3 regions of the Cellvibrio zantedeschiae genome follow, and region 3 is predicted to be linked to each of the others. Evidence: predicted binding sites of a transcription regulator. Region 3 holds the regulator's gene; each other region holds the start of a gene.

The links. Region 3 encodes sigma-54, which starts transcription at its own class of promoters, with help from an activator protein. Its sites were predicted from a motif close to TGGCACANNNNTTGCNNT; they were not measured.
Region 1: a site for sigma-54 is predicted at 1,268-1,285, ahead of IE104_RS05465 (flagellar hook-length control protein FliK). Genes of this name have one in related genera too.
Region 2: a site for sigma-54 is predicted at 1,416-1,433, ahead of IE104_RS14480 (PEP-CTERM sorting domain-containing protein). Genes of this name have one in related genera too.

The regions. Positions count from the first base shown of each region.
Region 1 is NZ_BMYZ01000001.1:1,222,816-1,225,964, forward strand. Features, by position in the region: gene IE104_RS05455 (ATP-binding SpoIIE family protein phosphatase) at 1-843, shown strand, start outside; gene IE104_RS05460 (Hpt domain-containing protein) at 888-1,232, shown strand; gene IE104_RS05465 (flagellar hook-length control protein FliK) at 1,386-3,104, shown strand.
Region 2 is NZ_BMYZ01000003.1:93,413-96,561, reverse strand. Features, by position in the region: gene IE104_RS14485 (c-type cytochrome) at 1-303, shown strand, start outside; gene IE104_RS14480 (PEP-CTERM sorting domain-containing protein) at 735-1,328, opposite strand; gene rep (DNA helicase Rep) at 1,532-3,149, opposite strand, start outside.
Region 3 is NZ_BMYZ01000001.1:509,695-512,843, reverse strand. Features, by position in the region: gene lptA (lipopolysaccharide transport periplasmic protein LptA) at 1-14, shown strand, start outside; gene lptB (LPS export ABC transporter ATP-binding protein) at 18-743, shown strand; gene IE104_RS02290 (RNA polymerase factor sigma-54) at 930-2,576, shown strand; gene hpf (ribosome hibernation-promoting factor, HPF/YfiA family) at 2,646-2,936, shown strand; gene IE104_RS02280 (PTS sugar transporter subunit IIA) at 2,951-3,149, shown strand, end outside.

The sequences.
Region 1 (3,149 bases), 710 kb from region 3:
ATGCGGTCCTCTCATTTGCCGCTTGGAGTTTTGCCAGAAAAAAGTTTTAAGGATGATGCGCAATTCTACGACCTCGATATTGGCGATAGAGTTTTTATGTGGTCAGATGGGATTCATGAAGCACGCAATTCAGACGGCGAAATGTTTGGTGAAGAGCGCCTGTTACAATTGTTTGAAGAAAATGATTGTAGCCAATCTGCATTTGATGAAATTTTGTTGGGCGTTAAAAATTTTATTGGTTCCGGCGAGCAAGACGACGATTTATCCATGATCGAAATTTGTATGCAAGCACCGGAAAATGTTAGTCATCCCAATTACAACTTCAATCAGTCGCAACAAATGGCGCAAGTTGAGTGGGAGTTGCGATTTGAAGTTAAACCAACCAGTTTTAAATCATTCGACCCTTTACCTTTTTTGCTGAATATTCTGACAGAAGAACCAGACCTGCGCGGCTTTAGTGGCAGCCTATACACTATTTTGGCAGAGCTTTATTCCAATGCACTTGAGCATGGTGTACTTGGGTTAAGTGGCGACATTAAAAAAACACCTGAAGGTTTTACTGAGTATTACACCCAGCGTGAAAAACTGTTAAATGAAATTACTACCGGATTTGTTCATATTTATTTTGCGTATTCATCCAACATTGAAGGAGGCTCATTAACGCTGCGTGTTGAAGACAGTGGTGAAGGTTTTGATTATAGTGCACGACAAGGTAAGGAGTTATTGGTAACCGGCTATAGTGGGCGTGGTATAGGCATAGTGGAAAAGCTCTGTAAAACGGTGCGTTATTATGGTTCTGGTAACATGGTTGAAGTGGTGTTCGAATGGGTTAATAATGACTAGCCTGTTGATCATCCTGTGAATGAATTGCGTGCCTGGATTAGCTTATGAACGACCCCCAACATTTAGATTACGATGCGTTGAATGCGCTTAAAGAAGTTATGGAAGATGATTTTGGTTTTTTAATTGAAACCTATTTGAAAGACTCTAGTGATCGCTTGGTAGCGCTTCATGAATTAGTGAAAAGTGAAAATGCAGATTTGATTCGCAGAACCGCCCACAGCTTTAAAGGTAGTAGTAGTAATTTAGGCGCCGTGTTTTTGGCTAGCTTGTGTTCAGTTGTAGAGCGCAACGCTCTCGATCAAAAATTTTTCACCCTGCCTGAAGATGTCTCGCGGATTGAAGCGGAGTTTTTAATCGTTAAACAAAAGATGCTGGATTTTCTTGGTTAGCAACGAATAATAAATTTTACTGTTCTATCGCCTTTTGGCACCTCCCTTGCTTTTATCTTGTTGAAATCGTAAATCAATAACAAAATCCATTCGAAAGCGGCAAGCCCTTGCCGTTTTGTGGTTTTGTGGTGGCAATACAACGAGGTGGCGGCAATGAATAACAGCTCTGCAAATAATTTTTTACTCAAATCCGTACAGGCGCCTGCCGCTCAGGCATCGGTACCCAAACGCAACTATCAGGATGATAACGCCGCCAGCTTCCAACAAAGTTTTAAAGATGTTCATGAAAGCGTGCGAGCGCAAGATGAAAAAGTTGCAAAACCTGCTCCTAAAAAAGTCGCTGCTGCTGATAACCGCAAGCCAGCGAATGACGTTGAGAGAAAGCCCTCTGCACCGGTTAAACAAGCTGAAGAAAATCGCTCGCGCGAGCAGGTAGACACCACCGAAAACAAAGCTGAGAAGAGCGATAAGCTAGCCAATCAGGATTCCAATCCTCAATCCAGCGAAGGTAACGATGCAAACAAAGAATCATCAAGCAAAGATGGCGGCAAAAAATCCACCGCTAAAAACACGACGGAAGATGAAGTGGCTACCGACCTTGCTTCTCCAGTGGTGGCAGCACCTATAGTTCCTGCCGCCTTAACTGCGGTGGAATTGCCTGCGGAAGTTTTAGCTGCAGGTGCCATAGATGTTAAATCTATTATTGAGTCCGGGTTTAACTTGCCTGCAAACATGACCAAAAGCGAACCTGCGATAGCTGCTGGTGATTCTCCAGCAGGAAACACCGTGGTATCGAGCAGTACAGAAGCGGTAGATCAAAGCGTTTTGAATGTGGATATGCTGACCACAACGGCAGATCAAGGCATTCCGAATGTAGATGTGCTTGCCACCACAGCTGACGCGGGGGCCGCACTAAAGCAACAAGCAACAGCTGAATCTTTATCGTCCAAATCTTCCGAAATTGTGGTTGATCTTGAAACATCTCCAATTCCTCAAATTGCAGCTACAGATTCGCCGGATACCCTTGTTGATCAAGCAGCTATTGCATTAACGACCGCAGGTACTTCAGCTCTTCCAAAAACACCTGCAACACAGGCGGCAACCTCAGTTCCACTTGGGGAGGATGCTTCAACGGCGGATGGACTTAGCGCTATACCTGCTCCTCAGGTTGTAGAGAATTCAGCATCCAGGCAGGCCCCTCAGGTTGCGAGCAACCAGCCCTTGGCAGCAGATGCAAATCAAACACAAAACCAGTCACTGGATCCTAAGGCCAGTTTCGAGAAAACCCTGCAAAATATTTCCATACCTGAATCGGCGGGGCGCGATGCAGGAGCTACGTCTGCCGCTGCGCCAGCTAATTCAACTAATAGCGCTCCAGCTACTAGCGCTTTGGATTCGATGTTGCGTTTCAGTGATGCCAATACACCTTCTGCCCGTGGCTTTGTTGTTCAGACCGCAGTGCCTGTACCTGTTGGTCAGCCCCAATGGAGCCAGGCGGTAGGTGAGAAAGTCTTATGGTTAGCGGCGCAAAATGTGAGTTCGGCAGAAATTCACCTCAACCCTGAAAATCTTGGGCCAATGCAAGTTAAGGTCAGCGTTAATCAGGAGCAGACTACGGTTAACTTCACAAGTCATCACCCGGTAGTGCGTGAGGTGCTTGACCAAAACATGGGGCGCCTGCGCGACATGTTCAGTGAGCAGGGTTTGAATTTGGTTAATGTAGACGTATCGGATAAATCGTTCAGTCGCCAACAAGGCGAAGCCAAAGATCAAAAGGGACAAGCTGGCAATAAAGATGTAGCCACTGATGAGGACACACAAGTTGCCGTAAGTGCTATCACCCAACAACGCCTTGTGGATCACTACGCTTAATTCTTCTATTTATGCGAGGCCATTTTGGCTTCGCATATCCTCTGT
Region 2 (3,149 bases), on a different contig from region 3:
AAAGTTTGTATGTCTGGTGAGCCTTGCGCCGCAGCACCAGCCGCGCCTGCATCTGCTGGCCCCAAGTCAGGCAAGGATTTATATGGCAGCGTTTGTGCCACTTGTCACGGTACTGGTGTGCTCGGTGCGCCCAAGTTCGGTAATGCTGGCGATTGGGGTCCTCGTGCGGCCAAAGGTTTGGACACTCTTTATACGCACGCTATCGGCGGCTTCAACAGCATGCCACCAAAAGGGACATGTGCTGCTTGTTCCGATGATGAGATTAAAGGCGCAGTAAAATATATGGTAGATGGCAGTAAATAAGCTGTCGTTACTCTGCCCAATAAAAAAGCCAGCATTAATGCTGGCTTTTTTATTGGACGCATTACCGTCTGGTTAATCTTTCTGGCAACCGAAGTTGGATTGCTTGGAGGTATTCGTCGTTAGGCGCATTTTTAACAAGCGCAGCTAAGAAGTCGTTGCTCCTCATTGTCAGGCACATTGATGCCAGAAGTGTTCAGCTAGAGGAAAGGGGAGGTGGGTAGCTTTCGAAGTTCAATCAGAGCGCGAGTAACAGCAAGCTTATAGCTGAGGTTTGGCGGGCGTAAGTATTGTGGCGAGCTGAATTGCGTGTCGAGTCAAGGCGTGGGCCATGGTAGCGAACCCGCTAAAATCTCGACATACAAATGAAAAAGCCAGCTCCTTGTGGGAGCTGGCTTAAACAATTATCACCTTATTATGGGTGACAAATTAACTTACTTGGCAGCACGTCTACGAGCAGCGCCAAGAGCTACCAAGCCCAAGCCCAACAGTACTAAGCCTGCTGGTTCTGGAACTGCAACGTTGGTAAATACGAATTGGTGATCGTTATAATCAAGGTCGCCTAGATTGAAAAGATCTTCGAACGCGATGTAAGTGCCTGGAACGATGCTGTGGCCATGGATATCGCTACCACCGCTGAATGAAGTCGCGTAGGTATGGTTTTTCTTGTCAGTGTTGTGCACTGGAACAGAGTACCAGCTGTTATTGATTGACAATACTTGCAACACGAATTCCAGTGTATCGCCTGAGTTAACATTGCCGAAGCTTATTGAGTTGCCGTAGTGAGAAACGTTGTTGGTTAAACCGTAGATGCCAGTATCAACGCCATTTACCTTCAAGCCAATACGGCTTACATAGCTTGCGCTAGAGCCGAAAAAGTAAGCTGAAATGTTGCCAGTGCTGGCAGCATGGAAAGTATTGGCTGGTGCTGGGGTACCAACATTTGGATATGGAATAGCGTCAGCGTTTGCCATTGAAGCTGCAGCGCCGAGTACAAGACCTGCTAACAATTTAAATTGAGTTTTCATCTGTAAAGACTCCTTGAGTTAAAAATCTGAACTAGTTCACACTAGTTGGGTCGATTGTTTGAACTAGTTCACACTAGTGGTCTTTATGATGCAAGTGATGAGCCAACTGACATAATTCTTTTAAAATCAAAATGTTGGTGTGTTTTTGGCTGCATTGGTAGGGTTTCGGTGTAAAGTAAGTCGACATCTAGACTTGCGGGGGGTTAATCAAACAAATTCAGTAGGCTGGACAGTGTTTCCGCTCCTTGCGCTGTGTTTTTTTCCGGGTTGTGTTCGCCAAATCCTTCGTGTTCAACATCTTCTTTTGGTAGTTCGTCCAAAAAACGGCTGGGCGTAGTTGGGCTGTGTTCGCCAAACTGTTTGCGCTTGCCAGCTAGCGTCATGGTCAAGGTTTTTTGCGCGCGAGTGATTCCCACGTAAGTCAGGCGGCGCTCCTCTTCAATATTGTTATCGTCGATGCTATTGCGGTGCGGTAGTAAATCCTCTTCCATGCCCACCATAAACACGTGCGGAAACTCCAGGCCTTTGGATGCGTGCAGGGTCATTAACTGTACTTGGTCGCTTTCATCTTCCTCTTCCTGGCGCTCAAGCAAATCTCGCAATACTAATTTAGCGATGGCATCTTGAATGCGTTTTTCGTCGTCTTCATCGTCGTCGGCAGTTTTGTCCAAGCTTTTTTGTAGGGATTCGACCAGATAAAAGACGTTTTCAATACGTTTTTCGGCGGCTTTGCTGCTGGGCGAGTTTTGATGCATCCAGCCCACATAATCGATGTCATCAATCATCTCGCGCACACCGGCGATGGGGTCATTGGTTGTGCAGTTGAGGGCAACCTGTTTCATCCACTGCGAAAAACGTAATAAGCGCTCTAGATTTTTTTCGGGGATATGGCTGTGGAGGCCCACTTCATCCAAGGCTGCGAACAAACTGATTTGGCGTTGGCTCGCGTAGCTGCCGAGAGCTTCCAGTGTGCTGGTGCCTATGTGGCGGCGCGGGGTGTTGACGATGCGTAAAAATGCGTTGTCATCATCGGGATTAACCAATAAACGCAAATACGCCATTATGTCTTTAATTTCGGTCTTGGCGAAAAATGAGGAGCCGCCGCTGATTTTGTAGGGAATCTGGTGTTGCTGTAATTTCATTTCCAGCAACCGCGATTGATGATTGCCTCGGTAGAGCACAGCGTAATCGCGAAATTTATTTTGTTTACGCAAGCGCTGGGTCAAAATTTCGGTGGCAACGCGCTCAGCTTCAGCATCTTCATTTGCGCAGCGCACCACGCGGATAGGGTCGCCCAAGCCCATTTCACTCCACAGCGCCTTATCAAATTCGTGTGGGTTATTTGCAATTAAATGGTTAGCAACGCGCAGAATGCGACTGGTGGAACGATAATTCTGTTCGAGCTTGATCAGGCGCAGTTGCGGATAGTCGACTTTCAGTTGCGCCATATTTTCTGGCCGCGCGCCACGCCATGCATAAATTGATTGATCGTCATCACCCACCACCGTTAACGCGCCGCGGTTACCGACCAGCAATTGCACCAATAGATATTGACTAGAGTTGGTGTCTTGATATTCATCCACTAATAAATAGCGAATTTTTTTCTGCCAGCGCAAAAGTATTTCGCTGTGCTGCCGAAATAGGTCCACAGGAATTAAAATCAAATCATCAAAATCGACAGCATTGTATGCGCGAAGTGCTTGATTATATTGTTGATATACCAAGGCTATAGTTTGTTCGCCTGGACTTTGCGCTAACTCCAATGCTCGTTTGGGGGTGATTAAATCATTTTTCCAATTTGAAATTTGGTTTTGTACCAAA
Region 3 (3,149 bases):
AGAAAAAAGAATAACCCATGGCCAGCCTCCACGCGCAACACCTTGCCAAGAGCTATAAAAAACGCAAAGTCGTTATCAATGTTTCAGTTTCCGTTAGCAGCGGCCAAATTGTTGGCCTGTTAGGACCTAACGGCGCCGGTAAAACTACCTGTTTTTATATGATTGCCGGCTTGGTGGAAGCCGACAATGGCCGCGTATTAATTGATGATTTGGATATCACCAACTTGCCTATTCACGGCCGCGCCCGTGCCGGTATTGGATACTTGCCACAAGAAGCGTCTATTTTCCGCAAGCTCAGCGTTGCCGATAACATCATGGCGATTCTTGAAACCCGCAAAGACCTTAACCGCAAGCAGCGCCTGGCGAAAATGGAATCCTTACTGCAAGAATTCCACATCACCCATATTCGCGACAGCCTCGGTATGTCGCTATCAGGTGGTGAACGTCGCCGCGTGGAAATTGCCCGTGCCTTGGCGACAGATCCAAAATTTATCCTGCTCGACGAACCTTTTGCGGGCGTTGACCCCATCTCGGTTGCCGACATCAAAGAAATTGTTCGCCACCTAAAAGATCGCGGCATTGGCGTGTTAATCACCGACCACAACGTGCGCGAAACCCTCGACATTTGCGAAACAGCATTCATTGTTAGCGAAGGTCATATCATTGCCAGCGGTAGCTCTTCCGTTATTCTCGCCAACGATAAAGTTCGTCAGGTTTACCTTGGCGAAGACTTCAAACTTTAAGCTTTTCGTCGTCCATTTCCTTGACAAATTAAAATCCTTAACCATTAGGCATAAAGATTGCTTTAAATATTTCCCTTTAGCGCCATTGAGTTATTGCCTAGTCGTCAAACCCTGACTAAACTCCATCTAACAGTGTTTAGTTTTTTGCTCGCCTCTTTCGCTAGCTAAGGGTTTTTCGTTCGAATAATGAAGCAATCTCTACAACTCAAGCTCGGTCAACAACTGACCATGACCCCGCAGTTGCAACAAGCGATTCGCCTGTTGCAATTATCGACCTTAGATCTCCAACAAGAAATTCAGGAAGCTCTTGATTCCAACCCCATGTTGGAAGTGGAAGATAGCTTTGATACTCCGTCATCATCCAATACCGAATTTGAAGACAGCGACTACGCTCGCACCCAGGAAATAGCAGCCACCAGCGATAGCGGTACCGACGATTTTAGCGAGAGCTATTCCGGTGAGATGACGTACAACGAATCCAGCAGCGAAAAGTTTGGCGATGAAAGCTTTGGCGAAACCAATTTTGGTGACAGCGATGGCTTCAGAGAAAGCGAAAGTTTTACTGACACCGATAACTACGCCGGCACAGATGATTACAGCGAAAGCGCAACCGAATGGAACGAAGCCATTCCTGCCGATTTACCCGTAGATACCAGTTGGGATGACGTATACCAAACCAGCCAATCCAGTGGATCTACCAATTACGAAAACGACGACAACGATTTTGAAAGTCGCCGCGCCGCTACTGATTCGCTGTACGACCACCTTATGTGGCAACTCAATCTCACGCCTATGTCTGATCGCGACCGCATAATTGCCATGGCAATTATTGATGCGGTTGAACCTAGCGGAATGCTATCAGTCACATTAGAAGACATTTTCAGTGGCCTGATCACCGAATGGGATGATTTGGAGCTGGATGAAGTGGAAGCGGTTCAGCACCGCATCCAACAGTTTGATCCTTGCGGCGCCTGCAGCCAAAACCTGGCCGAATGCTTGAGTGTGCAGCTGCAACAATTCGATGCTTCAACGCCCTTTTTGGCCGAAGCAAAACTCATTGCCAAACAATATTTACCACTACTGGCAAGCCGCGATTTCCGCCAGTTAATGCGCAGGACCAAACTTAAAGAGGATGAGCTTAGCCAAGCGGTAAGCTTGATTCAAAGCCTGAATCCACGCCCCGGCGACATGATTGCCAGCGGTGAAACAGAATATGTAGTGCCCGATGTTTTTGTGGAAAAACGTGAAGGCCGCTGGATGGTAGAGTTAAATCCGGAAATAGCGCCGCGTTTACGCATCAACTCTGATTATGCATCGCTGGTAAAACGTGCGGACTCCAGCAGTGACAATACATTCCTGAAAGACAATTTGCAGGAAGCGCGTTGGTTCTTGAAAAGTTTGCAAAGCCGTAACGAAACCCTGTTAAAAGTGGCCAGTTGTATCGTTGAAAAACAACGAGGCTTTTTGGAGTACGGCGCCGAAGCAATGAAGCCATTGGTACTGCATGATATTGCGGAAATTGTTGAGATGCATGAATCGACTATTTCGCGCGTGACTACGCAAAAATTTATGCACACACCGCAAGGTATTTTTGAACTGAAATATTTTTTCTCCAGCCATGTGAGCACAGATTCCGGTGGCGAATGTTCTTCCACAGCCATTCGCGCCCTGATCAAAAAGCTGGTGAGCGCGGAGAACCCTAAAAAACCACTAAGCGATAGCAAAATTACCGATCTACTCGGCGAACAAGGCATTCAGGTTGCACGCCGCACCATTGCTAAATATCGCGAGTCGCTCAACATTCCGCCATCGAATGAGCGCAAAACACTTTAACTGAAAATATTAAGCTGGAAATATTTTGTGAGTGCATTTGGCACTCATGTAACCACCGAGGATGTATCTATGCAAATAAATGTCAGTGGCCACCACGTAGAAGTTACCGAATCAATGAGAGATTACGTGATCAGCAAATTGGAGCGTTTAAGCAATCATCACGACCGCATCACTAATACTCACGTTATTCTTTCGGTTGATAAACTCGAACAAAAAGCGGAAGCCACTTTACACGTTAGCGGAAAAGATATTTTTGCCGATGCCACAGATCCCGATCTATATACAGCAATAGATTCCCTGGCCGACAAATTGGATCGCCAGCTAATTAAACATAAAGAAAAGATGCGCAGCCATCGCTAAAAGCTCGGACAACTATGCAAATTCAATCACTGTTAACACCCGAACGCGCTTGCAGTAGCCTTGAGGCCAGCAGCAAACGACGCGCATTGGAATTACTTGCAGAAGTTATTGCGCAAGATATTTCAACCATTGATGCCGATGATTTAGTGCGTCGGTTTCTTGCGCGCGAGCGTTTGGGGTCAACAGGCGTTGGGCACGGCATTGCAATCCCGC